4 regions of the Streptomyces sp. NBC_01429 genome follow, and region 2 is predicted to be linked to each of the others. Evidence: riboswitches for the same ligand, from Rfam matches in the RefSeq annotation. Region 2 holds a riboswitch; each other region holds the start of a gene.

Region 1 (2,191 bases), 2.6 Mb from region 2:
TGGCAGGACCAGGGAAGACGGGGGCTCTGCCGCACCCGGCGGATTCCGTCAAGACTTGTGGCATCACTGCTTGAGAAGACAGAGAGCATCGCCGACGCCGTACGGCGTGCGTGGCGCCGCCGGCCTGACCGCCGCGGGCGCTTCCGCACCGCGGTGCTCCGAACCGCGGTGCTCCGAACCGAAGGGAAGACCTCATGGATCTCTCCGACCGTGCCGTTCTCGTCGTCGGCGGAACCTCGGGCATCGGCCGGGAACTGGCCCGGCGGTTCGCCGCGGCGGGCAGCACCGTGGCTGTCGGCGGTCGCGGCGCCGAGGCGCTCTCCGCACTCTCCGACGAGGGCTTCGGCACCTTCGCCGTGGACGTCACCGACGGTGCCTCCGTCGCACGCGCCCGTGACGCCGTACTCGCCGCGTACCCCGAGCTGGACACCGTGGTGACCATGTCGGGCGTCATGCTCCTGGAGGACCTGCGCGACCCGGCGCACTTCGAGGCGGCGCGTACGACGATCGACACCAACCTGGTCGGCACCATCCGCGTCATCGACGCCTTCACCCCGCACCTGCTCGAACGTGGCGCCGGCACCTTCGTCACCGTCACCTCCGGCATCGCCTTCCTGCCGTTCGCGCCCATGCCCACCTACGCCGCTTCAAAGGCCGGTGTGCACGCCTACTCCGAGGCACTGCGCGCGCAACTCGACGGCACCGGTGTCAGCGTCGTCGAGCTGGTCCCGCCGGCCGTCGCCGTGGCAGGACAGGAGAAGGCGAACCCGCGCGCGCTGCCAGTCGACGTTTTCGCCACCGAGGTCATGGGGCTGCTCGCGAGGAACCCCACCCCTGACGAGATCCTGGTCGAGGGCGTCCTCATGCACCGCTGGGCCGAGCGCGACGGCACCTACGACGACCTCGTCGCACAGCGCTCCCAGGCGCTGGACATGCTCCTCCCGGGCCGCAAGGGCTGACACTCCCTCATCCCGCAGGGAGTCGGCACGCTGTGTGATCGGCGCGTGCCCCTCCGCATAACAGGTGACACACCGTCAGAAACGCGCAGGCCCCGGATGACCGGTCAACTCGCCCGCTTGCGCGTTCTTGTGTCCCGGTGTGTCCGATGCGAAGTTGTTAACGATCATCGGGAACAGCTTGGAATAACGCCCTGGTCTCTATTAACGTTCGATAACGCAGCGCGGTTGTCCCAGCCGTCGCCAGAGATGGCACCGTGCGCACGCGCCGAATCCCGCAAGGGAACCGGGGAACCACCAATTGGGGTGAATCGGGAGCTTTCGCTGCCTTGCGCGGGCAGCGTGAACACCCGTAGGAGACCTTCCTGCTCCGAACCCGTCAGCTAACCCGGTAGGCGAGAAGGAAGGAAAGGAGCGCGCCCCAGTGGCGTCCAACAAGCCTGCCCTCGATGGGCCCGTAGCAACCGTCGCACCCGAGAACCACTCCTTCGGCCATGGCCGAGGTGAAGGCGGCGAGGCGGAGAGGGCCTGGGGGGAGTGGAATCCCACCGAGGAGACCGTCCGCCCCGTCCGCGGCAGGCACCGCGTCGCCAAGCAGCGCGGGCTCGCCCGCAGCTCCACGGTCCTCGGCGTGGGTGTCATCGCCGCCGTCGGCGCCGGAGGCATCGCCACGGCCCAGGACAAGCCCGCCGTCTCCATATCCCTGCCCGATGTCATCGCGGACAATCTTCCGGACGCCAAGTCCCTTCCGGGGATGGGCTCTTCCTCCACCGCCGAGAAGGACACCGCGTCGCAGGTCCTGGCGCAGGCCCCCCTCACCTCCGCCGGCCTGACGGTCGCGGACACCGAACAGGGCGCCACCGACGCCGGCGAGGCGCTCCGCGCCCGCATCCTCCAGCAGGCCGAGCAGCAGCAGGCCGAGGCCGACGCCACCCAGAAGGCCGCCACTGAGGCCGCCGCCGTGGTGGAGGCCGCCTCGCAGGCCAAGAAGCAGCAGACCGCGGCCGAGAAGGAGATCGCGGAGGCGAAGGCGAAGGCCGAGAAGGAGGCCAAGGCGAAGGCCGAGGCGGAACGCCTCGCCAAGCTGGCCGCCAGCTACGCCCTCCCCACCTCCTCGTACACGATCACCTCCACCTTCGGCCAGGCCGGTTCGCTCTGGTCCTCCGGCCAGCACACCGGCCTGGACTTCGCGGCCCCCACGGGCACGCCGGTCAAGGCCGTGCACAGCGGCACGG
Region 2 (2,191 bases):
CGCAGCTGCACGTAGAAGGGCGACTGCTGGGTCGCCTGGCTGAAGCCGATGGACAGGCCGCCCGCGGCCTTCTTGCCGCCGCTGCCGCTGTCCGTGCCACCGGGGGTGGTGGAGACGGAGCAGGCGGCCAGTGACGCAAGAGTGGATGTCGCGATAAAGATCCCGAAGATGCGCTTCATACGCATGTGGGCCTCCAGATGTGGTCCTGGCGAGGGACAGTAGGTCCGCGATTAACCTCCCGGCAACACATGCGTATTTTTTTGCTCTCATGAGCACGGACCCCCGCTGACCGGGAGCGATACACCGGACGCGCGGTGTGACGCGGGTCGTGTGACGGGTGGCGCGGCGGGTGGCGCGACGGGTGGAGTGGCGCGGGCGGCGCGATGCGGGCCGCCGGACCCGGCGACGAGGCGGGGCGGCAGGGCGGGGCGGGAGTGCCGGCCGGGCGCGGCGGGGTGCGTCGGTGCGGAGAACGCGAACAGGGCGCCCGCCTTTCCGGCGCGGCACGACGTTCCTGACGCCCTTTCAAAAAGCCGAACGCAGAATTGATGGCTCATCAGGACGGCTTATGATCTCGCTGATCTTTTCTTGGGCAAAGGGAAGTTGCCGCCAGAATTCTGTTGGTTGGCGGCGCGGGCCATCCTTGGCGATATGGGCGTTTTGGAGCTGTTGTCCCCGATGGCGATATGGGTGATATTCAGCATCTTGTTGTCTTCTGCGTGGTGTTGTGGGCGGGAAGATCCACTCGCTGCCGTGACATGCGTCACGTGGATGATCGTTCGGGGTGCGCGCGGTCTCGTTCACTTCGCTCACAGGAAAGGAGAGTTGAGGCGCCGCGAGGGTGAAAGTCATTTCTGATCTTCCCGGCTGCAATCTCCCCTCGTATTGCGGTGTGAATTCTGGACTTGTCTCTCCCGGGACTTCTCGCTTACGTTCTCGTCATTCCGGACAGAACGCCGAATCCTGCCGCTGCCCGGAAACCCACCTACTCACGTACGGCAGGAGCGGGGGACCCAGGTAAGTCGCCGGTTCAGAAGCTGGACCGGCTCGGGGTGAAGTCGCCGTCTGCGCGACCGGGCATCTCCTGCCCGAACCCGACAGCTCACCTCGCAGGCGACGGAGAGGAATGCGTCATGTCCGCAAAGGCCAAGCACCGTCGTCCCAGAACCGGCCCGCTCGCTCGTGGTGTCGTCGCCGTGAGCGCGGGGGGAGCCGTACTCGCGCTTCCGCTGCTGGCGGCGACCACCGCCCAGGCGGCGCCCTCGGCCGGATACGCCCCCGCCGGGACGGCGGCGGCCCCCGCCGGTGTCACGCGGCAGGCCCCCCTGACGTACTCCGTCGTCGCCGGTGACTCGCTGTCCAGGATCGCGAAGGCGCACTCCGTGACCGGCGGCTGGAAGAAGCTCTACGAGGACAACCGGAGCGCCATCGGAAGCAACCCGTCGCGCATCTTCCCCGGCCTCAAGCTGACCCTCGGTTCCACGGCGAAGGCCACCACGGCGAAGCCCTCCTCCGCGAAGGCCGCCACGACGAAGAGCGCCACGGCGAAGACCACCGACATCGCCACCCAGACCGTCGCCGACACCGCGCCGGCCGCGCTGAAGACGTACTCCAACAACCTCGACGGCTGGATCCGCGAGTCGCTGGACGTCATGGCCACGCACGGCATCCCCGGCTCGTACAACGGGATCTACCGCAACATCATGCGCGAGTCCTCGGGCAACCCGGCGGCCATCAACAACTGGGACTCCAACGCCGCCGCCGGCATCCCGTCCAAGGGGCTGCTCCAGGTCATCGATCCCACGTTCCAGGCGTACCACGTGCCCGGTACGTCGACGAACAGCTACGACCCGGTCGCCAACATCACCGCCGCGTGCAACTACGCAGCCGCCAGGTACGGCTCGATCGACAACGTGAACGGCCCCTACTGACGGTCCCCGCCGTGACGGCCGCCGCCCGGCCGCTCATGGACGCAGGCCCCTCATGGACGCCCGGCCCCTCATCGCTCCCCGGACAGGACGTCCCGCGCGGTCTCGTCCACGTCCAGGGTGAAGATGTCGGGCCGGGCGTAGTGCCCCGTCACATCCAGGTCGAACCGGCCCCGGGCGAGGTCGCCCAGGTCGAGTTCGGCGGTGAGGATGCCCTCCCCGTCCCGGAGCGGTCCCGCCAGGACCTCGCCCAGCGGCGAGAC
Region 3 (2,191 bases), 1.3 Mb from region 2:
GTTCGGGCCGCCGAGGTAGCGGAAGAGGGGGAGGTCCGAGGCTTCGGAGGCGGCGTGCGCGACGGCGAGCGAGACACCGAGGATGGCGTTCGCGCCGAGCGAGCCCTTGTTCTCGGTGGCGTCCAGGTCGATCATCGCCTGGTCGATCAGGCGCTGCTCGGTGGCGTCGTACCCGACCAGCTCCGGGCCGAGCTGCTCGATAACGGCGAGGACGGCCTTCTCGACGCCCTTGCCCAGGTAGCGGCTGGCGTCTCCGTCGCGGAGTTCGACGGCCTCGAACGCACCGGTGGAGGCACCGGAGGGGACAGCAGCACGACCGGTGCTGCCGTCGTCGAGGCCGACCTCGACCTCGACCGTGGGGTTGCCTCGGGAGTCGAGGATTTCCCGGGCTACGACGACGTCGATGGACGGCACGAGCATCTCCTTCTGGGATGTGACGCATGGGCGCAAGCTCTCAGTGGCCTTGCGCCATGAGCCTAACCGGCCCGGGATGATCGGTCGGCCCGAGCCCGCCCCCTATCGTCCCGTACTGACCGGTAACGCCGGAAAGCCGGGCCGTACGGCGCAGACCCCGGCCCGGCGCGTACGGGGGTGAACGCGCCGGGCCGGGGAGATCGGGGTGGTGTGCCCGGGCCGCGCGGGGCGGCCCGGGAGGAGGGTCAGCTCAGGTGGAGCTGCTGGCCCGGGTAGATGACGTCGGCGTCCTTGACGATGTCCTTGTTGAGGTCGAAGACCTTCTTCCAGCCGCCCTCGACCTTGTGGGCCGTGGCGATCTTGGAGAGGGTGTCGCCGGACTTGACCTTGTACTCGCCGTCACCCTTCTTGATCGTGACGGGACGGCTCTGGCTACGCGAGGCGGGCTGCGCCTCGGCGCGGCTCGACTGCGGCTGCGCCTGCTGCTGAGGAGCGGACTGCTGCTTCGGGGCGGTCTGCTGCTTCGGGGCGGACTGCTGCTTGGGGGCCGACTGCTGCTTCGGGGCGGCCTGCGTACCGGAGCCGCCGCTGTACGAGGCGCTCGACAGGTTCACGCCACAGCTCGGCCAGGCACCCTTGCCCTGGCCGGCCAGGACCTTCTCGGCGACGGCTATCTGCTGGGACTTGGACGCCTGGTCGGCGCGGGGGGCGTAGGCGGTGCCGCCGTACGCGGCCCAGGTGGAGCTGGTGAACTGGAGGCCGCCGTAGAAGCTGTTGCCGGTGTTGATGGCCCAGTTGCCGCCGGACTCGCACTGGGCGACCTGGTCCCACTCGGAGGCGGTGGCGGCGGAGGCGGAGGTGGCGCCGATCAGCGGGGCGGCGACGGCGGCACCGGTGATGCCGGCGAGTGTGGCGTAGCGGACCGCCTTGGACGGACGACGGTGCTTGGCCTTGCTGGAAAACAGCAGCATGGAGCATCTCCTCACCGACGCCTACGAGGTCAGCTGTCGGGTTCGGGCCAAGTGAGTTGCCCGGCCGCGTGCTCTCACACGCGGCTTCACCCCAAGCCGTGCCCGGACCGTCTCTCGACGGCCGGGACCGGCGCGAACCTTTGGGTCCCCCGCTCCTGCCTTCGGCGCTTGACGCGACGACTACTCCCCCCGACCGGCGGCAGGATTCGGCGTTCCGGTCGACGGGGCCCGCGGTGCGAGCGGTTCAGACCGTAATCACAGGCCCACCGGTTGTTCAAAGAAGGACATCCGGGAGGAATCGCCCTTCCGGCCCCGGGGGGCCACCCCGTTTCCGCAGGTGGGAGCCGATCGGATCAACCGGCGGGCCAAAAGACCGCAGTTGCGGCAAAGAGACCCTTGTCTCATTTGCGCAGAAGCGGACATAAGGCAGCTAACTGCCCCTCGATCGAGGCCCTTTTGGCCGCGCGGCCACGCCTCTGGCCAGGGCGGAGCGGGGCGCCGTCGGCGTCAACGGCGCCCCGTTCACTCAGACCCAGCCGCCGGCGACCTTCTGGGTGCCGATCACGACGGAGAGGGATTCGCCGCCGACGACGACGGATTCACCCTGACCGGCTTCCTCACCACCCGTCACGCCGGTGAGGCTGCCGCCGGTACGGCCCGAGCCGCCGCCGCGCGAGGCGCGGTCGTCCGGCTCGCGCTCCGTACCCGAATCGGCCGACGCGCCGTCCTCGTTGGCGGCGGCGCCCCGGTGCTTGCCCTTGGAGGGCTCGGTGGTGCCGGAGCCGGAGGGGCTCGCGGAACCGGTG
Region 4 (2,191 bases), 1.2 Mb from region 2:
GCGCCTGCCGTACCGGCGCCGGCGTCCGTGCCCGTCGTACCCGTGCCCGTCGTACCCGCGCCCGTGGCGGCCGGGGACTCGGGCCCGGCGGCGGAGGGCTGCTCCTGCCGCTCGCGCCGTTCCTGGCGCTCCTGCCGCTCGCGCTCGGCTGCCCGCGCCGCGGCGTGGGCAGCCGCCTTGGACTTGGCCTCGGCCTCGCGCCGCGCCTCGTCCTCCTTCTTGCGCTCCAGGGCGGCCAGCCGGGCCCGCTCCTCGGAGGTCAGCCTTGTCAGCAGCGTGCGCGCCTCGGCCAGCTTCTTCTGGACGGTCTCCTTGCTGGTGCGCAGCGAGGTCTGCGAGTCGGCGAGCGACTCCAGGCTCTCGGTGGCCCGCTCGCGCTGCCGCGCCAGGTCGGCCTGCTGGGACTGGAAGTCCGCGACGGCGCCCTGCCGGCGCTCGGCCAGCCGGTCCGTCACCTCTTTCTGCTCCAGGAACGACTGCGGGCTGTCCGCGAAGATCAGGGCGGCGGTCGGCGCGACGGTGCCCTCGCGGTACTGCGTGGCGGCGTACGAACCGAGCGTGCGGCGGGCCTCGTTCAGCTTGTCGGCGCTCTTGGCGACGTTGTCGCGTACCCGGTCGACCGTGCTCTTCTGCTTCGCCGTGGCCGTCTTCGCCTTGTTGTACTGCTGCGTCGCGCTCCCGGCCTGGCGGTACAGGTCGTCGACCTTCTTCTGTACCTCTTCGACCGAGGGGTTCGGCTCGGCGGGCGCGGCGGCCGCGCCCTGCGTCGACAGCAGCGTGACCGAGGCGATGGCGGCCGTGGTGACCCCGACGGCAGGGGAGTTGGTGCCTACGCCGCTACGGGTGCGCGACTTGCGATGCGACGCCAAGGTCGGCATCTCCTTCCGTGGACCGCCTACCGGGTTAGCTGTCGGGTTCGGGCGGAACGGAAGGCTGCCCTACGGGCCTTGTGCGTACGGGGAAGCGTACGGCCCGATTCACCCCGGTGGTGCAGAGTGGGTCCCCGGTTTCGAACTTCCCTGCGGGAAGGCCGAATTCGGCGCGGGCCGCCCGCTTGGCGTGGGTCGCCTGGGGGATACGGGCTGCCTGATCGAGCACGCTAGCCAAATTGTGCTGCTGATGTGAAGGTGGATGGTCGATATGCCCGAAACATTTTCGTGACCATTTGCGGGAGTGAGGTGCGAGGCGGGCCAAGGGAGGGTATAGCGTCACGCTCGGTAATTCCTTGATCGCTTGATCGTAGGTGCGGCGGGGGTGCGGAGTCCACCGCTCGGCGGGGTCGCGCAACTCACACGGGCGCGGAGACTTCGGGAGGCGGGCGCGGACTGTCAGTGCGGCGGCCTAGACTCGGAAGGCGATGAGCAGCCTCTTTGACGACAGTTTCCTGGCGGACCTCCAGCCCTCCGGTGACGGGCACCCGCCGCCGCCCGAGGAGCCGGACGACCACGCCCCGGAGCAGGTGCCCGACGACCTCTTCGGGGGCGCGTTCGACGCGCCGCCGACACGGGACCCGTACCACCGCGACGGCGCCCCGCGCTCGGTCGTCGATCCCGCCGCGCTGCTCGACGGGCTGAACGACGAGCAGCGCGCCGCCGTCGTGCACACCGGATCGCCCCTGCTCATCGTGGCCGGGGCCGGATCCGGCAAGACGCGCGTGCTGACCCACCGGATCGCGCATCTGCTGGGGACCCGCAGCGTCCACCCCGGGCAGATACTGGCGATCACCTTCACCAACAAGGCCGCCGGTGAGATGAAGGAGCGCGTCGGGCAACTCGTCGGCCCGCGCGCCAACGCCATGTGGGTCATGACCTTCCACAGCGCCTGCGTGCGGATCCTGCGCCGGGAGTCGAAGAGGCTCGGCTTCACCTCGTCCTTCTCGATCTACGACGCGGCCGACTCCAAGCGCCTGATGGCCCTGGTCTGCCGCGATCTGGACCTCGACCCCAAGCGCTACCCGCCCAAGTCCTTCAGCGCCAAGATCTCGAACCTGAAGAACGAGCTGATCGACGAGGAGACCTTCGCCGGTCAGGCGGCCGACGGCTTCGAGAAGATGCTCGCCGAGGCGTACCGGATGTACCAGGGGCGGCTGCGCGAGGCCAACGCCCTGGACTTCGACGACATCATCATGACCACCGTCCATCTGCTCCAGGCGTTCCCCGACGTCGCCGAGCACTACCGGCTGCGCTTCCGG

Evidence for each region. Region 2 has a riboswitch for cyclic di-AMP ahead of OG627_RS07000 (LysM peptidoglycan-binding domain-containing protein). Riboswitches for the same ligand answer to the same signal wherever they lie in the genome.
Region 1: linked by a shared signal. The riboswitch ahead of OG627_RS18670 (M23 family metallopeptidase) and the one ahead of OG627_RS07000 (LysM peptidoglycan-binding domain-containing protein) in region 2 are both predicted to bind cyclic di-AMP.
Region 3: linked by a shared signal. The riboswitch ahead of OG627_RS12820 (transglycosylase family protein) and the one ahead of OG627_RS07000 (LysM peptidoglycan-binding domain-containing protein) in region 2 are both predicted to bind cyclic di-AMP.
Region 4: linked by a shared signal. The riboswitch ahead of OG627_RS12505 (C40 family peptidase) and the one ahead of OG627_RS07000 (LysM peptidoglycan-binding domain-containing protein) in region 2 are both predicted to bind cyclic di-AMP.

Annotation. Positions count from the first base shown of each region.
Region 1 covers NZ_CP109599.1:4,272,304-4,274,494, forward strand. The annotation lists gene OG627_RS18665 (SDR family oxidoreductase) at 195-959, shown strand; cyclic di-AMP (ydaO/yuaA leader) riboswitch at 1,213-1,369, shown strand; gene OG627_RS18670 (M23 family metallopeptidase) at 1,381-2,191, shown strand, end outside.
Region 2 covers NZ_CP109599.1:1,705,630-1,707,820, reverse strand. The annotation lists gene OG627_RS07010 (substrate-binding domain-containing protein) at 1-185, opposite strand, end outside; gene OG627_RS07005 (hypothetical protein) at 526-852, opposite strand; cyclic di-AMP (ydaO/yuaA leader) riboswitch at 945-1,129, shown strand; gene OG627_RS07000 (LysM peptidoglycan-binding domain-containing protein) at 1,134-1,931, shown strand; gene OG627_RS06995 (nitrilase-related carbon-nitrogen hydrolase) at 2,000-2,191, opposite strand, start outside.
Region 3 covers NZ_CP109599.1:3,025,644-3,027,834, forward strand. The annotation lists gene eno (phosphopyruvate hydratase) at 1-420, opposite strand, end outside; gene OG627_RS12820 (transglycosylase family protein) at 660-1,382, opposite strand; cyclic di-AMP (ydaO/yuaA leader) riboswitch at 1,389-1,562, opposite strand; gene OG627_RS12825 (transglycosylase family protein) at 1,912-2,191, opposite strand, start outside.
Region 4 covers NZ_CP109599.1:2,952,050-2,954,240, reverse strand. The annotation lists gene OG627_RS12505 (C40 family peptidase) at 1-878, opposite strand, end outside; cyclic di-AMP (ydaO/yuaA leader) riboswitch at 877-1,052, opposite strand; gene OG627_RS12500 (ATP-dependent DNA helicase) at 1,358-2,191, shown strand, end outside.